Regions from separate parts of the Virgibacillus sp. DJP39 genome, predicted to be linked through region 1. Evidence: riboswitches for the same ligand, from Rfam matches in the RefSeq annotation. Region 1 holds a riboswitch; each other region holds the start of a gene.
The links. A riboswitch is a leader RNA that binds a small molecule or an ion and turns the genes downstream of it on or off. The one in region 1 is predicted to bind cobalamin.
Positions count from the first base shown of each region.

Region 1 (4,220 bases):
GATATTGGTTGTGGTGATGGCTATGGAACATATAAACTGCATAAGCTGGGGCTTGACGTAGTCGGGATGGATCTTTCTGGTGAAATGATTTCACTGGCGAAGGAACGAATTGCTGACGAGGAAATCTCCTTTATTCAAGGTGATGTGATGGATTTACCGTTTGAAGACAATAGCTGTGATGGGATCATGTCAATTAACGTCTTAGAATGGACAGAAACCCCTGCACATGCAGTTAAGCAACTGCGACGGGTTTTGAAAAAAGGTGGCATGTTATGTGTTGGGATTTTGGGACCAACTGCAGGGCCACGTGCACATAGTTATCCTCGTGTTTACGGTGAAAAAGCGATAGCGAATACGATGATGCCCTGGGAATTTCAAAAGCTAGCACTGGAAAATAACTTTACATATGTTGATGGATTTGGTGTTTACCGGGATGGCGTAAAACCACAGAATTATGAAGGACTTCCTGATGATTTAAAGCAGGCACTAACGTTTTCATGGATATTTATGCTAAAGAAAGAAGGGGAATGATAATGGACTACGATCAAAAAGAGATGGAAAAAAGAGTAATTGAAAGTTATCAAAACGATGAAAAAATGATGATCCTTATTTATGCACAGTGGTGTATAAACAATGACCTTGAGCCAAAGGTTTTATATGAACAGGCATATCCGTCGCAAATGAAAAACAGCGCATTAAAAGAGGCTTTAGAGTTAACAGTAACAAAAGAAGAGTCAGAAGAAATCCCTGACTCAACAGTACTTAATGTATTACAGCTTTTTGGTAATAATGACTTGGCATTTATTGTACAAGAACAAATTGACAAGCGAAAGTGAGATTTAGGCTTATTGGTATGGCAACAAATGTAAAACTAGCTGAAAAGTTTAATCAACGCCTGGGTTCCACTCTCCTGCTCTCCCTGTTCTGCCAGTTCTGTATAGAGCTCCAGGGAAAGTGCTAATCCGGGTGTTAATAAACCCATATCTTTTGCTGACTCAAGGGCAATCGTCATATCCTTTATAAAATGTTTTACATAAAAACCAGGTGCAAAGTCATGCTTAATCATTCTAGGTGCAAGGTTTGAAAGTGAAAAGCTCCCAGCCGCACCTGTAGTTATGCTTTCCAGTACTCTTTCCGGATTAAGGCCAGCTTTTTTTGCATAGGTAATCGATTCACAAACACCAACCATGTTAGATGCAATTGTTATTTGATTACAAAGCTTGGTATGCTGACCAGATCCAGCCGGCCCCTGATGAATGATGGTTCCACCCATTACTTCGAAAATTGGTTTAAGCTGTTCATATGCTTTAAGTTGACCACCAACCATAATGGATAGTGTTCCATTTTTCGCTCCAATATCCCCGCCTGAAACAGGTGCATCCAGTGCAAACAAACCTCTTTCACTAGCTTCTTTAAATATTTTTTCTGCAATTATAGGTTTAGAAGTAGTCATATCCACAACATACGCATTTCTTTTAGCATTTTCTAAAATTCCATTTTCACCAAAGTATACAGCTTCCACATCGTCTGGGTATCCGACCATTGTAATGACTACATCAGCATTCTTTACTACTTCTGAAACAGAATCCTTCCATATGGCACCTAATTCCAAGAGTGATTGTGCTTTGCTTTTGGTACGGGTAAATAATTGGACTGAATAACCTGCATCTAACAAGTTTTTCGCCATACTCTTTCCCATTACGCCTATACCAATTATTCCGATGTTTTTGTTTTCCATATTAAAACCTCCTGTTCTCTTACTTAATTTAGTTCGACATTTCGTACCGGTATCCTTTTTTAACAGTAAGGAAATCAAAAAGAATTTCCTTACTGCAATCAAGTCTTTCACCAATTCTAAAAAATATGGTATTGCTTTCATGAACAACGTATGATAGCCTTTAAACACAATATATTGTTTATATTTAAAAGACAAACACTATATATAGTTATAACCTACAAGCGTTGGTGGCCAGTTTAATGGCCTTAATAGGGAATCTGGTGTGAAACCGGAACTGTCCCCGCAACTGTGAATGTGGACGAACGAGTCTAATAACCACTGTATTGTTTTGCTTAACAGCAATAATACGGGAAGGTACTCAAGTAGATTAACACATAAGTCAGGAGACCTGCCAAAGCTTGTAATAAGTTTCAATTCTTCGGGGCCAAAGAATACGAAATGATGGAGAACCTATTTCTGTCGTTTTAACCGTTCATGGCCCTTAGCGTGAACGGTTTTTTTGTGCGCAGTAAAAAAAGTATAAATCCTTTCTCACTGCATAAGTGCAACTAAGTGGCCATAAAGGCCAGGCGATAAGCCAAGTTTTCTAATATAAAAAAAGGAGTTGTTTAGCCATGCAAAATGCAACGTTAACCAGTTGGAAGTATTATACGGAGGAAAAGTTAAGAGAGTCATTTTCTGCACTACCAATTCAAGCCTTTTTAGAAAAAAGAAGTGATGTAAAGCCAACGCTATCAGACGAAGATTGGGTAAACCATCTTACACTTGAGGCACTAGCCAATATAGATGAAGAGAATCCTGAGTGGACATATGCTGCATCTGCCATTTATTCCGAGTGGTTATACAAACAAGCGGCAAGTAACCGCAACTATAACTATCAAGATAAATATGGGTCGCTTTACGAGCTGATTAATGAGGTAACAACTATTGGTATCTACAACGAAGCATTATTACATACCTATTCAAAAGAGGACATGGACTATCTAGGTAACGTTATTTGCCCAGAGCGTGATCAGCTTTTTACATTTATCGGTTTAAAGACATTAGCGGATCGTTACTTGGCAAAGGACTACTCCAAACAAATCTTTGAACTTCCACAGGAGCGGTTTATGATAATTGCTATGACGCTTATGCAGGACGAGCCCAAAAATAGACGGTTAAAGTTAGTGGAGGATGCCTATTGGGCAATGAGTAATTTATATATGACCGTTGCAACACCAACACTCGCTAATGCTGGAAAAAGCTATGGGCAGTTATCCAGCTGTTTCATTGATACGCTGGATGACAGCCTGCAAAGTATTTATGACAGCAACACCGATATTGCAAACTTATCAAAAAATGGTGGGGGAATAGGTGTTTACTTAGGGAAGATCCGCTCGAGTGGAAGTATGATAAAAGGTTTTAAAGGCGCTTCTTCAGGTGTAATGCCCTGGATGAAACAACTAAATAATACTGCTGTCAGTGTCGACCAGCTGGGACAACGAAAAGGCGCTATTTGTGTGTACTTAGATGTTTGGCATAAGGACATACATACATTCCTTGATGCAAAACTAAACAATGGTGATGAGCGATTTAGGACCCATGATTTATTCACCGGTGTTACGTTACCTGATTTATTTATGAAAAAGGTTGAAGCACGGGAAGATTGGTATTTATTTGATCCCCATGAAGTGCGAACTGTAATGGGATATTCACTGGAAGATTATTATGATGAAGAAAAAGGCAGAGGATCTTTTCGTGATAAATATGAAGCGTGTCTTGCTAACCCAAACTTGTCTAAAGAAAAGGTACCTGCAATTGATATTATGAAAATTATAATGAAAGGTCAACTCGAAACAGGAGGTCCATTTTTATTTTACCGTGATGAAGTTAATCGTCAAAATGTAAACAAACATACAGGTATGATTTATTGCAGCAACCTGTGCACGGAGATTATGCAAAACCAAAGTCCAACAAAATTTCTGGGCCAGGAAACAAAAGACGGAAAAATCCTGATTACAAAAGAACCTGGTGATTTCGTTGTATGCAATCTTTCTTCGATTAATTTAGGACGAGCTGTAACCAACGAGGTACTGGAAGAACTTATCCCAATTCAAGTGCGGATGCTGGATAATGTTATTGATTTAAATAACATACCGGTTCCACAAGCGGATTATACGAACAAACGTTATCGTGCTATAGGACTTGGAACGTTTGGGTGGCATCATTTATTAGCGCTTAAACGAGTGAAATGGGAAAGCAATGAAGCGGTTAGATACGCAGATAGTTTATATGAAACCATCGCCTATTTAACGATTCAGGCAAGTGTTAATCTTGCCAAGGAGAAAGGTGCATACCCATTATATGAAGGTTCGGAATGGCAAACAGGAAAGTATTTTGAACGAAAAGGATATATGGATGATAAAACTTCTGACTTGGATTGGGATCAACTAAAACAGGAAACCAAAGAACATGGCATTCGAAACAGTTATTTAATGGCTGT
Region 1 covers NZ_JBMERP010000061.1:5,743-9,962, reverse strand. Annotated here, with positions in the region: gene ACOI1D_RS15980 (class I SAM-dependent methyltransferase) at 1-531, shown strand, start outside; gene ACOI1D_RS15975 (hypothetical protein) at 534-836, shown strand; gene ACOI1D_RS15970 (NAD(P)-dependent oxidoreductase) at 872-1,804, opposite strand; cobalamin riboswitch at 1,947-2,148, shown strand; gene ACOI1D_RS15965 (ribonucleoside-diphosphate reductase subunit alpha) at 2,353-4,220, shown strand, end outside.

Region 2 (4,220 bases), on a different contig from region 1:
CTTTTTTAGCGATTTCTACTAATTCTGCAACTGTACGAAACATGATTTTATCCTCCTTCTGTGATGTTAACTTACAATTTTAGATATTTGAATGATGTGATCTGCATCTTCCAATTCTTTCAAAACCACATCTTCTACATTTTGATCAACCTCTATAACCATTAACGCTTGTTTTCCAACATCTTTACGATTCACTTCCATATGACCAATATTAATCTCATATTTTGCTAGAATCTTAGTAACTGAAGCAATAGCTCCATAGCGGTCATTATGCATAATTAAAATTGCAGGATGATTACCAGATAACCGCAATTCAAAACCATTTAACTCGGTAATCTCAACTTTCCCCCCACCAATGGAAATCCCAACAAGTTCCATTTCATCTTTCTCATTTCCGATAACTAATCTAGCAGTGTTTGGGTGTTCCGAAGCGATGTTTTCCTCCACGAACTCTATCTCCATACCATGTTCTTTCGCAATTACAAGTGATTGGCTCATCCTTGTATCATCTGTCTCAAATCCTAGTAAACCACCAACTAACGCAAAATCAGTACCGTGCCCTTTATAAGTTTTGGCAAAAGATTCATATAGATAAATCCTCGCCCATTTCGGCTCTTCGCCAAATAGATTACGTGCAGCCTTACCAATCCTAGCTGCGCCGGCTGTATGTGAACTTGACGGCCCAATCATAACTGGGCCAATAATATCGAATACTGAATTAAATTTCATAACTGCCACCACCTAAATTTTATTTGTGCGTAATGCTCTATTGTCAATTATACCAAAAACCTTTATAATAATCATTTGTGGATTATGAATTTTATAATCGGGTGGGAGAGGGATAGAAAGAATATGAGGAGATTACATGCCTTATAGCAAGAACACAACATCCAAAGGAACATGGCGTAAGGAAATTATTGCAGGGTTAATTGGTTATCTTACTACAGTATATATCGTAGCCGTCAATGGGTCTATCCTAAGTGAAGCTGGGATTTCGGTAGAAAGCGGAATGATGGCAACTATTTTAGCAAGCTTTGTAGGAACAATCGTAATGGGACTATATGCTAAGCTACCGTTAATTCTAATACCTGGGATGGGAATAAATGCACTTTTCGCATATTCTATTGTAGAAGGTGCAGGGCTAAGTTTTCAGGAAGGGCTAGCAGTTGTATGTGTTGCATCCCTAATATTTGTCATTACGGCCTTTAGTCGTTTGGGATTAATATTAAAGGAAGCTATTCCAGGTTCACTTAAACACGCTATTACAGTTGGTTTAGGATTTTTCTTGATTTTAATCGGTCTGGAAAAAAGTGGACTTGTTGTTAGTGGTGAACATACCATTATAGCAATTGGAGACTTTTCATCTCCGACAGTAATTGTTAGTTTACTAACACTATTTCTGGCAATATTTTTATTTGTTAAAAATATTCCTGCAAACTTTCTGATTACGATGATAAGTGGAACTGTCCTGGCATACTTTTTTGGTATTCTGGATTCCAATAAGGGCGATCCAGTCAACGTTAATCCATCTGAATTAGTATTTATGCCGTCTTTTTCTGCTATAGATGAACTGTCCTTTTGGCTAGCAATTTTCCCATTGGCTATGATTCTTATTTTCGAAAATATGGGACTGTTGCATGGACAGCTTCATATGCTAAAAAGAGAAAAAAGTTATACAAAAGCATATCATGTCACTGCTTTTTCTTCTCTAGCATGTGCGTTCCTGGGTACGTCACCTACTGTCTCTGCGGCTGAAAATGCAGCAGTAATAGCTTCAGATGGAAAAACAGGAAGAGCAGCCATTACTGCAAGCCTCCTGTTTCTTGCAACTATATTTATTATTCCTTGGATATCGGTCATACCAAATACGGCCATAAGTCCAATTTTAATAATTGTAGGTGTATTAATGGCCCAAAATATTCGTCACATTTATTTAGACGATTTATCAGAGGCATTACCGGCATTTCTTATAGCAGTTATGATTCCATTTACCTACAGCATTGCTGATGGTATGGCATTCGGATTTATTGCTTATCCAATTGTAAAAATAGCACTTGGAAAGCAAAAAGAACTTTCTTTTGCATTAATGATTATATCCTCCCTATTCCTGTTTGACTTTTTCATGAAGGTTATAGGGTATTAGAAAACGAGCCTGGTAATTCTACCAGGCTCGTTTTTTTGATCTAGATTAACGCAGTGATGAACGGTTCTTTCTGTATTCTCTTCTTGCTGGAGCCGTATCATACAATTGTTTTTCTTCATCCGTTTGTGGCAGAACCCTTGGTACAGGAATTGGTTTACCAGCCTGATTAACAGCAACCATTGTTAGGAATGACTCGGTTGTTAATGTTTCATTGTTATTGATCAAGTCACGCGCTATTACTTTAACATAGACCTCCATTGAGCTTATCCCGGTATAGGTCACATATGCTTCAATTGTTAACGAATCACCTACTTTAGCAGAAGAAAGAAAATCAACAGAATCTATGGACGCGGTAACCACTGCACTATTTGAATGCTTCATTGCTGTTAATGCTGCAACTTCATCAATATATGCTAGTACCTTACCTCCAAATATTGTATTTAAATGATTTGTATCAGGCGGTAATACCAAGCGAGTCTGAATCGTCTTTGAAGTTGGTAAAGCTAGATTTTCCACGTTAATCCCCCCTCTTTGAAATTAAACACAAAAAAACACCCTCTACAAAAAGAAGATGTTAAAATGGCTACATTAATAAACTTGTTTCCTTGAAAGTTTATGTACGTAAACACCCCCCTATCTCCCGTAGGACAAAATGTACTTCCTTATGGCAGGTCTCCTGGCTTATAAGTAATTGAATCTTTTTCCCTTCCCATTTCTCCCCAGAAACAGTGGTCAGCAAAAGATTCTACTCATTAACAGTGGCGGGACCGCGTTGGATTCACACCAACTTCCCTTTTCAACTTTTTCAAGTCACCATAAAGTATATTCATTCAATTTATTATAACAGATTATAAACGCAAGCATCCAAAAACAAAAAACAGGCATAGAGCTTACCCTCTGCCTGTTAAGTAACGTATCATATTAAATTTATTCTACTGAAAAAATATACGAATAAATTGGTTGATTTCCATTATGAACTTCAACTTCTATGTCCTCATATGTTGCCTCTACATAATGTACCAATTCACTTACTTCTTGGTCACTTACATCTTCTCCTTGAAGAATTGTAAGGATTTCATCTTCTGCTGTTATCATATCATTTAACAGCAATTTAACTGTCTCAACCTGATCTTGATGGGTTGCGATTATTTTCCCGTCTGCAATTCCCATAAAATTTCCATTTTCAATTGTAATTCCATCTATCTTTGTATCACGAACTGCATACGTAATTTGTCCAGTCTTGACTTGTCCGGCAGCATCCTGCATTGCTTCCTTATTTTTTTCAATATCAGAATCAGGATGAAAAGCGAGCATCGCACTAATGCCTTGTGGAATCGTTTTGGTAGTAACTACAGCTGCTTTAACCTCTGCTATCTCTGCTGCCTGTTCCGCTGCCATTATGATATTTTTGTTATTAGGTAAAATAAGTACATTTTCTGCGTTTGCTTCTAGAATTGCATTTGTTATATCCTGTGTGCTTGGATTCATAGTTTGCCCACCCTCAATAACAACTGAGGCTCCTAAACTCTTAAGCAAAGATTTTAAACCTGTACCCATTGCAACTGTCACAATGGCAAAAGGTTCTTTTTCCTTAGACTTTATTTGCTTAGGATCATCTCCAATTAAGGCTGTGTGTTGTTCGCGCATGTTTTCTATTTTCATATTAATCAAGCTACCGTAACGCTGACCAAGCGTCATGGCGTCACCAGGATATTCCACGTGAACGTGAACTTTTATAACATCTTCATCTGAAACAACTAATAAAGAATCACCTAGTTCGCTTAATTCGTTGCGGAAGTTATCTTCATCATATGGATTTGCTTTAGTTTTGTCTTCTTCAAATTTAACCATGAACTCAGTGCAATAACCAAATTCAATGTCACTTGTATCCATGAAGTCTTGGGCGATTTTATGGTGCTGTGCATTAACCATTTCATCCATATGAACTTCTGTTGTTACACCATCAGGAAGTTCCTCCCCCTTTAGCGCTGATAGAAATCCTTCATAAATTGTAACTAGACCTTGTCCACCAGAATCAACTACTCCAACTTCTTTTAAAACAGGTAATAGATCAGGG
Region 2 covers NZ_JBMERP010000002.1:67,468-71,687, reverse strand. Annotated here, with positions in the region: gene sdaAA (L-serine ammonia-lyase, iron-sulfur-dependent, subunit alpha) at 1-43, opposite strand, end outside; gene sdaAB (L-serine ammonia-lyase, iron-sulfur-dependent subunit beta) at 67-729, opposite strand; gene ACOI1D_RS01285 (NCS2 family permease) at 866-2,143, shown strand; gene ACOI1D_RS01280 (acyl-CoA thioesterase) at 2,189-2,659, opposite strand; cobalamin riboswitch at 2,793-2,976, opposite strand; gene ACOI1D_RS01275 (DAK2 domain-containing protein) at 3,071-4,220, opposite strand, start outside.
Region 2: linked by a shared signal. The riboswitch ahead of ACOI1D_RS01280 (acyl-CoA thioesterase) and the one ahead of ACOI1D_RS15965 (ribonucleoside-diphosphate reductase subunit alpha) in region 1 are both predicted to bind cobalamin.

Region 3 (4,220 bases), on a different contig from region 1:
TGTTGGTTCCTCGACTCTTTTTAGTAGACTTTCACTTGAACTTTTAGCTTCATTCTGTAAGGCATCTTCTTGAGAAACTGCTTTGTCATACGAATTTTCTGATCTAGAGTAATCTCCAAAACTTTGACCCTGTAAGTTAGCAATTACAACAAAAATTAACAGTATAAAACTGAGGCTAACCGTCGGAATTAGTACGAACCTTTTTTTTCGCTTCTTTTTAGTGGGGTGATTTACTCGGGAAGAGATGCGATGATACATTTCTGCTTTATCACTATTTGAAGCAATCTCTGGCATGTTCTTCAACGATTCCTTGATGTTTTCTTCATGTTGATCAGATGACACCATTACGCATCCCCTCCTTTAGATTTACTGCTGTCTCTTAATACCTTTAAACCTCTATGTTGTGTGGTTTTTACTTTGCTTTGGCTAAATCCTAATATCTCTGCTGTTTCATTTATAGAGAATGATTGTATATAGCGTAATATCAAAACACTTTTTTGATCAGGTGTACATTTATCCATCGACCTATAAATATGTTGTATTTCTTCATTTTGAATTGCTATTTCTTCAGGCAATGGCAGTTCATCTGGAAGTGATGAATCTTTTTCAGTCCAATCAATAAATTCATAGACTTTGTTTCTTTTTCTTTTTTGCGCACGAAAATAATCTATTGTTATATGTCTGGCAATAGAAAATAACCATGTCTTCTCGCTACTTTCACCTCTGAAATTTTTATAGGATTTTAATACTTTAATGTAAACCTCCTGAACAAGATCCTCTGTTAATTGTTTGTCTTTAACCATATAAAAAACAAACTTATACAATTCATTATGATATTTATCGTATAAACCCTCAAAAATATCTTTCATCGTATTCTCCAATCACCGAATTAGTCGTGTACCTGAACCAAAATGTTACACAATTACATTCGATTTTTTTATTCTATTAAAAGTTTATACTAAAATGGAACAAAAAAAAATACCAACTTATTTAGTTGGTATTATGAATATAAAATCGGTCTTTTGCGTATTTTTTAAAAAAGAAAGAAATAATGGGATACAACATAACCATAAATACTCCATTACCAATTGCATGCGCTGTATCAAAAGGTAGGCCAGCCAAGTAATAGGGAAGAAATTCGCCTGCAATGGTATAGGTGGTTAATGAAAGAACTAATCCATACAAATAACCACAAAATACAGCGAATATAGTCAGTGAAATAATTGAATGTTTTTTTCTGTACCTGCCAATTATCCCACTAAACAATCCTATTAAAGACCATGCAACAATTTGCCATACAGTCCATATCCCCATACCCAAAATCATATTTGTTAGAAACGTAGTCAATACTGCTAGCGTCATCGCTGCTAAAGGACCTAAAAACAAACCACATATAATAATGATTGCTGTTACGGGCTGAACATTGGGAATAAAGGTAAATGCAAACCTACCAACTACAGCCAGAGCGGCCAACAACGCTAATAAGGTTAATTTATACGTATTCATTCATAGTCATTCCCAAGATTGCAGATCAAAGTTAACGGTATCGCCAAGTGATAATTCAAGCTCCTTAGCTCCTACGCTTGCCATTTCACCATTTACAGTAAACATCCACGCCATTTGTTCACTTTCGTTAGCCTTAATTCCTTCTATGGACGTGATGTATCCAGCATCATCTTCAATTTCAAAATTTTCCTTCATAACATCGTAAAGAATGGCTCCTTCTTCTATAGCAATTTCTTTTTCGGTAACCGTTTCTTCACCTTTTTTCTTTGTAATGGAAATTGTAACTATTTCTTCTTTTTGTTCATTATCAGATGTATTGCTTTCGCTCGTTTGCGATTGTTCATTGGATGGACTTGACTGTTCTCCACCAGATTCCTGGTTACATCCACCTAATAAACCGATTACCATTACCAATGAAACTAGAAATAACTTATAATTCCCCATCTTCTTAAACCCCCAATAGTTTATTTGTGAAGATTAAGACGTTAGATAATCCGGAAATCCATAGATGATAGAATTTAGAAAACTTGGCTTAACGCCAAGCTTTAATGGTGAAAGCCTTAGTTGCACTTGTAGAAAGAAAGTTTTATCCTTTTTTTACTACCAAAAAAGCTAACTCTTCGAAAAGAGTTAGCTTAATAAGACAATCGAACATTACATAAACATCCATGGCACTATTCGGTTATCTCAATCGCTTTTATCCTCGAAGCATTGAAACATTAGAAAAAGGCAGGTCTACTGACTTGTGATATCACCCTACTTTAAGCCCTTCCCATATGTTTTCCATACAGTGGTTTCACTTATTTCGTACATCACTTACAGTTGCGAGGACAGTTCTAGCTTTACACTAGATTCCCTATTAAGCACAAGCACCATTTTCACTATTTGTATTCAATTATTGTACATTTTTAATCCTATCAAACTATCGGTCATTAAGCAATTATTATTTTATTTGAGGGATGTTAAAGGTAAATGCCGTCCCAATATCAAGTTTGCTTTTAACAGTAATTGTTCCCTCATGAGCTTCTATGATATTTTTCGCTATAGACAGCCCGAGTCCAGTTCCTTTCTGTTTTCTATTTCTTTTTCTAGACTTATCAGCCTTGTAAAAGCGTTCGAAAACAAATGGTATGTCCTCTTCTGGGATACCACTACCGCTATCTTCAACTGATACATATAACGCTTCGTCTTTCACTTCTACAGAGACCTTAACAAAACCACCTTCGTTTGTATGCCTGATTGCATTATCAATAAGGTTTGTAAAAACTTGTTCCATCCGATCTAAATCAATATAAATAAACGAATCAGTAATAGTTGTTTCTAAACTCAAGTCTATTTTTCTATCCAATGATACTCCCTTGAACTTTTTAATTATTCGCTTCATGTATGGATAAACATCAACTTTTTCAATATTTAGCTGGATGTGCCCAGCTTCCATTCTGGCCAGATCCAATAATTCATTAACCAACCGACCCATTCGTAATGATTCTTCATGTATTATTTTCGCAAGTTCATTTTTATCTTCTTTAGACTCTGCTATATCGTCAACAATCGCTTCACTATATCCCTGCAACATGGAAATAGGTGTCCTTAATTCATGAGATACATTTGCGATAAAATCCTTGCGAAGCTTATCTAAACGTCTTTCTTCAGTCATATCCCGGATAACAGCCACTGCTCCGCGTACATATGTCTGGTCATACAGAGGAGTCATAATCATAACCCAGTTCCTCCCCTGCAGGCTAATTTCGTGAATAGCGGGATCCTCATCTTTAATGACACTTTTTAAAATCATATTTAATTCTTCAGGCAGCTGATTCTGTGACTCTTTTACTTGTTCCTGGTACTCAAAATGCCAGCCTTCAAGAAATTGTTTTGCTGGCGGGTTAGTAACAATCATATCTCCATTTCGATTAAGTGTTATCACCCCATCAGCCATAGAACTGACAATACTGGCTAACTGTTCCTTTTCCTGTCGTAATGCATTTATGTGAAATTTCAACTGTCGGCCCATCCTGTTAAATGCCATTGCTAACTCACCAATTTCATCATGTGTGAGTATTGGCACCTTTGTATTAAATTCACCCCTAGTTAGATCAAATGCAGCTTCACGCATCTTTATTAAAGGTGATGTAATCCTGGTTGAAAGGAAAAAAGCAAAAACTGTGGTTAAAATAATTGCTATTCCAGCTGCAAGAAATATTATTTTAGTAGTTTCGGCTTTTGTCTGATCAATCACATCTAACGATTGATACACATATACCGCTCCATTACCATTATCAACAGGGGTACCAACTATCATAATTTTACTATTACTATCGGGGACAGTTATTTGTTTTTTCACCCTTTGATCACTTGCTATAACTTGAGACAAATTTTCATCACTGTCAACCCAGTCCAGCTTAAAAGCAGGCAAATCCTCATTGTTGCTGCCAGACACCCATACCTCTCCATCATTATAAATGATAGCAACTCGACTAGAAGCATCCTTTACTCGATCTGTTGTTTCGTGAATCAGATCTTCACTATGGTATTGGTTGACCATAATTGAAACTTTTGTTGCCGTTTGCAGGAGATCTTCCTCCGCCTCTTCAATATGGAAGTTTTCAAAAAACTCTAACAAAAAAATGGTAAGAATAAATAGTACAAAAGAAACTAGCAATAAAATAGTCACTGCTAGTTTCCCCACTACACTACGCCAAAACATTACACAT
Region 3 covers NZ_JBMERP010000006.1:6,480-10,699, forward strand. Annotated here, with positions in the region: gene ACOI1D_RS03815 (hypothetical protein) at 1-345, opposite strand, end outside; gene ACOI1D_RS03820 (RNA polymerase sigma factor SigX) at 345-869, opposite strand; gene ACOI1D_RS03825 (ECF transporter S component) at 991-1,506, opposite strand; gene ACOI1D_RS03830 (DUF4430 domain-containing protein) at 1,513-1,950, opposite strand; cobalamin riboswitch at 2,218-2,398, opposite strand; gene ACOI1D_RS03835 (ATP-binding protein) at 2,450-4,213, opposite strand; gene ACOI1D_RS03840 (response regulator transcription factor) at 4,213-4,220, opposite strand, start outside.
Region 3: linked by a shared signal. The riboswitch ahead of ACOI1D_RS03830 (DUF4430 domain-containing protein) and the one ahead of ACOI1D_RS15965 (ribonucleoside-diphosphate reductase subunit alpha) in region 1 are both predicted to bind cobalamin.

Region 4 (4,220 bases), on a different contig from region 1:
GTTACTAGAACTATCATCTTCGTCCTCTCTACCTGAACGCCTAAGTGAAGGGCACTCCTTTCACCTAATGTAAATAAATTTAACGCTCTTCCTTGTGATAGTATAATAACAATCCCAATTAGCAAATAAGGTGCCATGATTTGCGAGTATTCCCATCCTTTTAGAGTCAAACTCCCCATCATCCAGAAAATAATTTCGTTTAACACTGTCCCTGACATGGAAACCATCAATGAGATGATTGAGCCTAGAAAAGCTTGCACAATTACTCCTGATAAAATTAACGTTTCTTTTTTCATCTGACCACTTTTTTTCGCAATGAATATGACGAAAAACAAAGTAAATACCCCGGCTATAAAAGCCACAATCGGTATGGAATATTTACCAAATAGTGTAGATTGTAGGCTAAACAAAATAATGAAAGCCGCACCTACCGAAGCACCTGAAGAAACACCCAATATGTAAGGGTCTGCTAATGGATTTCTCAGCACCCCTTGAAAGCCCGCTCCTGCAACAGCCAAAGCGGACCCTACTAAAATTGCTAAGACAATTCTTGGTAAACGAACCTGGAGGATGATGGCCCGACTTACCTCATCACCCCCGCCAAACAGAGTAGACCACACCCCAGTGATTGGAATCATAGAAGACCCTATTGATAAGCTCAATATAATTGAAAAAAAAAGGAGCAGAGTTGCCCCTCCTACATATAGAACTAATTTCTTTTTCATTATTCTGCTGAGTCGGGATGAATTGATTCAAAGATTTCAATTAAACTTTCGGTAATTCGTGGCCCGACCCGGCTCGCTTTACTTGAATCAATTCCAACAACCCGCTCATTTTTGACGGCATCAATGACATTCCAGCCCTCTCTTGATAAAATTTGTTCTTTACTATCTTCTGTTGCACCCTTTTCACCAGAAGTGTAAAGTATAACTTCAGGGTTTCTTTTAATGACTTTTTCAGGATTCACTTCAAACCAACCATCGATGTCTGCAAAAATGTTTTCTCCACCAGCTAAAATAATAAGATCATTAGAGAACTCCCCCGCCCCAAAAGACCAGCCTTTCGAGTATTCAGCGTACACTTTTTTCGGCTCAACGTTAGCCACCTTACTTTTTACGTTTTCAAGATCTTCCTTCATATCATCGACAACGCTTTGCGCTTGTTCTTGATTATTTAAAATTACCCCAATTCCTTGGATAGCCTCCATTACTTCTTTTATTGACTGTGGGTTTGAACCAAAGACCTTAAAGCCTTTTGCTCTTAACTCTTCAGCTACTTGTGCCTGTAGACCAGAATTAATAAAAACAACATCGGGCTGTAAGGCAATAAGTTCTTCTTCATTTAATCCAGAATAAGTACTTCCTAGCTTCGGCAAATCAGCCGCCTCAGCAGGGAAATTAGAATAATCATCAACAGCTAAAACCTCTTCTCCAGCCCCTACTGCAAATAAAATCTCTGTGTCACTTGGAATTAAGGAAACTAGTTTAGTAGGTTCTGAGTCAAAAGTAACCTCTTTTCCAGTAGCATCCGTAACTGTTAGTGGATACTGTGTTACTAAGCTTTGCTCTTCCTCTTCCTTTGCTTCAGCCTTTTTCACCTCAGTATCCGTATCATTAACCTGATCTTGATTCGAATCTTGCTTAACTTCATCCTGGTTGTTACACCCTACAAGTACCGTTGCTAACATTAATACAAATAATAAACCAATAATTTTTCTAAACAATTTGTCCACCCATACCTTTCTTTTCCTGATGTGATTTATTCCTAGTAAAGCAAAAAAGCCTCTGACAGGAAGGCAGAGGGCGGATGGGCATAGAAATCCCATAGCCATCCTTTTACCTCGAAGGATTGACTAAAGAATAATGGGGATGTATCTGGCTTTAACAGTTGCGGGACAGCTTCGGACTTCCACCGAAATTCCATCATCCATTATCTTTATTCATTTAATTATGTAAAACTAGAGACAAAACAAAAAATAAGATAAAAAACTAGAAGTGCAGTATATCTTAAACGGTAAAATATGCATTTTCCCATTTTTAAAGCATTTTAAATCTTACCCCTATTAATATATCTTTAATTGTTTGTAAAATCAACCTATTAATTTCATTTTTAGGCATACTCATATTAACTGTCATAATTCACTTCTGAGGGAGTGAAATCAATGAAAGTGTTAGCCTTACCAATTCACGCTCTAGGTAAAGTATCAACATTCGCGCCCTTGAAAATTTACAATCTAAAAAAAAGACTCGAACCAGTTAAATAGGATAGTATGACAAGAGAAAGAACCTAAGTTGCCTTTCTCGTGAATTGTACAGAAAAAGGCAACTTAGGTTTCTAAAAAATACCGTGTATAGTTATAATAATAAATATACAATAGAATTTGTAAAATAATTCCTTTGGACAAATGGAATTACTACCTCTAGTACTAATTCAATTTACTTTCCCGATACTTTTAAGAGTTAGTATAATCGTTTACTAAAGATTAAGTAAGTAATAATACAATAATAGTCCTGCCTGTTTTTAACTTCATTCTGTTTGTACTCCGTCCATATCCCGATTATTATCGTACGCTACTAATATGAGCCCCGTAGTTTTTTCGACTTTATCAAGGAGATCTCTTTGCTCCTCGGACAGATGGGCTAGACCGTATTCTTTTTCTTTTTTTTCAAAACCCTTTTCATGCATACCATCGCCTCCTTTTGATTATTATGAACGGAATAAGATGGCTTATGCAGATAGATTTCCTATGCTAAATCCCCGAATGCTAATGTTTTACATTGGAAAATTTAATAACAGAAGCCATGAATATACAGCCCTCATATTTATTAAGAAGGACTAGATTGAACAAAATTTAAACCTATTAAAAGACCCATACTATTTTTACTCTTCAAAGTTTTAACAAGCCGAGTAAAACGAACTATTTTCACTCAAACAAAAAGTTACTCCTAATAAATCAAATATGCTACACTATTGCTATTCTAAGTAAGGAGTGATTTTTTGTCTGGGATTTTTATTACAGGTACCAGCTCTAATGTTGGTAAAACCATTATTACCACGTGTCTTACATACGCATTTCGAAAACGAAAAATAGATGCGGTTCCCTATAAACCAGTACAATGTGGAGCAATTACAGAAGGTGAAGAATGGTTGGCTCCTGATGTAGAACTTTACCGGAAAGTTTATAACCCAAAAGATAATGAACAGCTGAATTCTTTTCTTTACGAACCCCGTTTTTCACCTCATTTTGCTGCACAGTTAGCTGATGATCCTATTGATCCACAGGTAATTAAAAGTAATTATCATGTATTACAAGAGATGCATGATTTAGTACTAGTAGAAGGAGCAGGTGGACTAGCTGTTCCTTTAATTGATGAGCAGTATGGAACACCAGAGCTAATTAAAGATTTGAACATACCAATTGTGATTGTTACTCAAGCTACTGTTGGGACACTAAACGCTACTGCATTAACTGCTCACTATGCTGAAAGTAAAGGTCTTAACATAAAAGGGATCGTAATAAACGGTTATCCAGACAATCCAACTGAAGGAGTTAAACATAACCCAACAATGATTGAGAAAATGACAGGAATACCAGTCATTGGAATTGTTCCTCAAATCGCAAATGTGGAAGCTCGAATAGGTGAAGAGGAAGTATTGGAGGAACTGATAGGAGGAATTGATTTAGATAAACTATACTATTAGTCCATTTATCTAGGCGCTTAATACAGTCTAGCGCCTATTGTAGAGTCCCTGTATAATAATCAAACTACATATGAAATATTGATTTATCTATATGTTGGGCTGTTTCCATATAGCAACTAGTACCCTTCCTAGTTATAGCAGGATAGGATAAAAGCAAATGCCTTATCCCCCATACTTCAACTTCCTTGGCAATACTTTTTATTTAAAAGATTGTTCTAATATCTTTTTACTTTGACAATACATATGGCTATTTTAAGTTTAAAAAGTCCTTTAATATTCATTTATTTATCTATACTCTTTTCAATTCTTCTTTCCTCATTGCGATTTTTACACGTTCTTTTGGTTCCCAACAATCAAATTGATAAGTCGGTTTAGTATCAAAACCTAGCCTTTCACAATAAATTCGTTTCCCTGTTTCTTTTTGCTTCTCAATCCGAAAATTTTTACATGTCGCACAACAATGAAAACGACTCATAACAACACCTCCAACAGTCGAATGTTCGTTGTAAATTATAATG
Region 4 covers NZ_JBMERP010000081.1:6,674-10,893, forward strand. Annotated here, with positions in the region: gene ACOI1D_RS18085 (FecCD family ABC transporter permease) at 1-725, opposite strand, end outside; gene ACOI1D_RS18090 (ABC transporter substrate-binding protein) at 725-1,723, opposite strand; adenosylcobalamin (AdoCbl) riboswitch at 1,823-1,945, opposite strand; gene ACOI1D_RS18095 (hypothetical protein) at 2,527-2,685, opposite strand; gene bioD (dethiobiotin synthase) at 2,998-3,702, shown strand; gene ACOI1D_RS18105 (hypothetical protein) at 3,992-4,177, opposite strand.
Region 4: linked by a shared signal. The riboswitch ahead of ACOI1D_RS18090 (ABC transporter substrate-binding protein) and the one ahead of ACOI1D_RS15965 (ribonucleoside-diphosphate reductase subunit alpha) in region 1 are both predicted to bind cobalamin.